Regions from separate parts of the Paenibacillus sp. fava2 genome, predicted to be linked through region 1. Evidence: a T-box and tRNA genes for the amino acid it is inferred to sense, from the RefSeq annotation. Region 1 holds a T-box; the other holds one or more tRNA genes.
The links. The T-box of region 1 lies ahead of AC4G46_RS25945 (arginine--tRNA ligase). A T-box ahead of a tRNA ligase gene usually reads a tRNA of that ligase, here a tRNA-Arg.
Positions count from the first base shown of each region.

Region 2: it encodes a tRNA-Arg, which carries the amino acid that the T-box ahead of AC4G46_RS25945 (arginine--tRNA ligase) is inferred to sense. The anticodon was not compared.

Region 1 covers NZ_CM177755.1:5,911,605-5,913,802, forward strand. The annotation lists gene AC4G46_RS25935 (hypothetical protein) at 189-512, shown strand; gene AC4G46_RS25940 (hypothetical protein) at 543-668, shown strand; T-box leader at 749-969, shown strand; gene AC4G46_RS25945 (arginine--tRNA ligase) at 1,054-2,198, shown strand, end outside.
Region 2 covers NZ_CM177755.1:172,343-174,540, forward strand. The annotation lists gene AC4G46_RS00870 (GDSL-type esterase/lipase family protein) at 1-136, shown strand, start outside; gene clpP (ATP-dependent Clp endopeptidase proteolytic subunit ClpP) at 231-827, opposite strand; tRNA gene AC4G46_RS00880 (tRNA-Arg) at 1,021-1,095, opposite strand; gene AC4G46_RS00885 (sugar-binding transcriptional regulator) at 1,421-2,198, shown strand, end outside.

The DNA of each region.
Region 1 (2,198 bases):
CTCGCGTCTATGAATTTAATCTTTGATTCTAGCGGCCCTTCTAATGAACCGCACAATATATTAATATTCCTGCGCAGTTCCGGCTGTGTGGACGGCAGACAGGCTGCATTCACCGAAATCTTCAAATCCGCATAAGCTGTTCTATGGAGAGAATGCCTATCGTGCTGCTGCTTTCCTGAACGTTGGAGATGGAAGAAGGGAGTCCCATGGTCCCTCCTGGCAAAGGGAAAAAAACAAGTACCAAGAAACAGCCGGCAAATCCAAAGGCCCAAAGCCCGAAGGGGCTGGAATTCGCGGTTGCAGCGCTTTTGCTGACAGGTAAGCTGAGGGTGGATTCGATTCAGATGTTTACTGATGCATCACTGGTGGTCGGCCTGGTCGGCAAATATAAAACGTTAAGCGATCTAAGCCAGAGCAATGTGGATAAGCTGGTCAGCTTTCTGGACGATAACAGCAGCCTGACTTTGAACGAAATTATGACCGCCCTGAAGCAAAAAGCGGATAACTCATAAGGAATACCGCCGAAAAGGGGGACAGCGCTAATGGGAAAAGCGGATTTTGACGGGGAGGAATTCGCCGGCGGGCTTTTGCTCGTCATTGTGATTGCACTACTGATCTACGGGTCCACAGACATTAAAACGCTCACAGCAGCACCTACCTCGGATTAGTATTTTTCACAAAAAAACAGTCGTCTTCCCTCCCGCCTCTTGCTTTCTTCCGGAAATTCGCTATACTTGAACAAAATCATACGTAATCGATGAACGGGACAGTAGTGTGTCGGATCTAGTCTCAGCGAGCCGGGAATGGTGGAAACCGGTACAGAGCCAATACATGAAGCGCACCCGGGAGATGGACTTCTGAACGAACAGTAGGAAGCCCCGGCTGAAGACCGTTAACTTGTGAGTGGCTGAACTGCGGTTCAGCAACGAGAGTGGTACCGCGAGCGCTAATCAAGCCTTCGTCTCTTTGATGAGATGAGGGCTTTTTCTTATGGAAAAAGGTTCCCCGTTCATCGGTGCTGCAGCCATATTGCCAAAATAGGAGGTCAAATTCATGTTAAGCCAACTTATCAAAAACAGCCTGGAGCAAAGCGTCCGGCAGGTGATCACAGCCTTGGGTGCAGCAGTTACGGAGCTTCCCTCTGTTGTCCTCGAGCAGCCTGCTAATCCCGATTTCGGGGACTACTCCAGTAATATTGCTATGCAGCTGGCCAGAGTACTCCGTAAGGCGCCTTTGGCTATTGCAGAGCTGATAACAACTGAAATTAGTCAATCAGGTGGTTTAAACGGACTTTTTTGCAAAATCGATATTGCCGCACCCGGCTTCATTAATCTATATATCGACTGGCAGGAGTGGGCCGGACGCAGCTTTGAACTGCCCGGGGCAGCAGGGGAAAAAGTTATCGTTGAGCATACCAGCGTGAATCCAAACAAATCAATGCATATAGGACATCTCAGAAACTCTTGTATCGGGGATGCACTGGTGCGTATTTTGCGAAAAACCGGGTACAGCGTTGAGGTGCATAACTATGTGGATGATCTCGGCAATCAGCTGGCGGATACGGTGGTCGGGCTGCTGAATGTGCCGCTCGCGGGTGATCATATCCGTTTTGGAGATTACTGCTGGGACATATATGCCGGTGTGAACAAAGAATACGCGCTGCATCCGGAGAGTGTGCACAAACGGACGGAGATTCTTCACGCGCTGGAAGAAGGCCACGGCAATACCGCCTGGCTGGGCAGTCTTGTCGCCGAACGGATTGTGCGGGAGCATGTCGCGGAGATGAGGGGTTTTGGCATTGGCTATGACCTGCTGGTCTGGGAGAGCAGTATTCTAAAGGAAGGCTTCTGGGCATCGGCTTTTGCGCTGCTGGAGCAGACAGAGGTATTCGTGCAGGAAACAGAGGGCAAGCTGGCGGGCTGCTGGATTCTCAAACAGGCTGCGGAGGAGCCGTCAGAGGCAGATGAGCATCACAAAGATAAGGTGCTGGTGCGCTCGAACGGTATTTTGACCTATACGGCCAAGGATATTGCCTATCATCTCTGGAAATTCGGGCTGCTGGATAAAGATTTCAGCTACAGTGAGTTTAACGCCGGACTTTGGACTACGGGGCTGAGCGGGGAGCAGCGGGCTTTTGGCCGGGCTGACCGGGTGGTTAATGTCATCGACTACAGACAGGAATATCCGCAGGCGATGGT
Region 2 (2,198 bases), 1.5 Mb from region 1:
GTTTGCCTCCATATACAATGAGTTTGCAGGCAATGAGCGCGGTTTATTGTTTCTTGATCATATCCATCCTAATAGCAGGGGCTACCGGATTATTGCCGGCAAGCTGAACGGTCTGGGCTACGGGCGGCTTGGTTAAGTTTATACGGGTCTGGAACTGAATATATAAGAATGTAAAAGAAGGCTGCCGGGACCCTTGAGGGTCCCGGCAGCCTTCTGTGCTGTTATTCAGCTTACACGCCGGCTGGCAGTGTCTTCTCGATAACTTTATCGACGATACCGTACTCGGCTGCATCAGCAGCGCTCATGAAGTAATCGCGGTCTGTATCCTTCTCAATGCGTTCCAGCGGCTGGCCGGTACGCTCGGAGAGGATGCGGTTCAGCTTGTCGCGCAGCTTCAGGATGCGGCGGGCGCGGATTTCAATATCCGTTGCCTGGCCCTGAGCCCCGCCCAGCGGCTGGTGAATCATGATTTCGCTGTTAGGCAGCGCGAAGCGTTTGCCCTTGGCTCCGGCATTCAGCAGGAATGCTCCCATGGAAGCCGCCATACCCACGCAGATCGTGGATACATCCGGTTTGATGTATTGCATTGTATCAAAGATAGCCATACCGGCTGTAATCGAACCGCCCGGGCTGTTGATGTACAGGTGAATGTCCTTATCCGGGTCTTCGGCGGCCAGGAACAGCATTTGTGCGATGATGGAATTGGCTACAACGTCATTAACATCCGTTCCAAGGAAAATAATGCGGTCCTTCAGCAGGCGGGAATAGATGTCATAAGCGCGTTCGCCGCGGTTGCTCTGTTCTACTACCATAGGAATATAACTCACGTGTAAAACCTCCTTGAATGGGTTCTTCGGAATGTGTTCATTTTTACTGTTACCGTATTAACCACATGATAAACAAAATCAAACAAAAAGTCAAAGAAAGTCAAACTTAGTTTTAAAAAAAAGAGCCGACAAGCGGCTCTTTGGTTAATTAACAGTAGGACTACTGCTAAATTATGTACAAACATGAAATTAATGGCGCGCCCGCCAAGAATCGAACTTGGATCTCAGGCTTCGGAGGCCTACGTCATATCCATTGGACCACGGGCGCAACAGAATTTATTATAATACATGAACTTATAAATTGCAATAAACATTGAAGATGTCCTCGAAAATAACTTTAAGGCTCCAAACATTCTGTTTCCGTTCATCCGTGAAGAGGACAGGCTGTTTCGGCTGTGCCCAAAGGGATGTCCGTCTCTTACACCCTGTGACAGATGTATAAGATGAAAAGCGGTTGAGAATTATACTCTCGGATGACTTGCACTCCGCGTAATATTTGGTTAGAATATGAGTGGGACTTAAAAAGTTAACCCGGGACATTTTGAGACCACGAACAAGGGAATAGAGAAAGACGAAGTTGCAGGAGTGAAAGCATGCGCAATTTATTGGAAATCCAAAAGCAGCTTCTGCCGGATCTCATGGAAACCCTTAAGAGACGTTACACGATTCTACATCAGATCATGCTGTCCGATATTATTGGGCGCAGAACACTGGCCGCGTCGCTGGATATGACCGAGCGGGTACTGCGTGCCGAGACGGATCTTCTGAAATCGCAAGGGCTCATTGAGATCGAGAGTGTCGGCATGCGTATTAGCGATGCCGGTCGCAGAACGCTTGACCTGCTGGAGCCGATCGCCAAGAGCCTGTTCGGCCTGGATGATCTGGAAGAGAAGATCCGCTCAACGTATGATCTTAGTAAAGTTATTATCGTGCCTGGGGATTGTGAATCATCTCCGTTCACCAAGCGTGAGCTGGGACGTGCAGGCGCCAAGGCCTTTCTCGGTGTACTGCGCGGTGACGATACCATTGCCGTAACAGGCGGCTCTACACTGGCTGAGATGGCCGATCAGCTGACCCTGCCTTTATCCGCCTCCTATAAGAATGCATGGGTTGTCCCTGCACGCGGAGGGCTTGGAGAGAGCATGGAGATTCAGGCCAATACGATTGCTTCTACCATGGCTAAGCGGATCGGAGCTAATTACCGTCTGCTGCATGTGCCGGATCTGCTCAGCGAGGAAGCTTACCAGTCGCTGGGGCATGACTCGAACATCGGCGAGATTGTACAAATTATCCGCAGATCGCGTATCATTGTCCATGGGATCGGTGATGCCCTGGAAATGACCCGCCGCCGCAGGCTGGATGAGACTACGG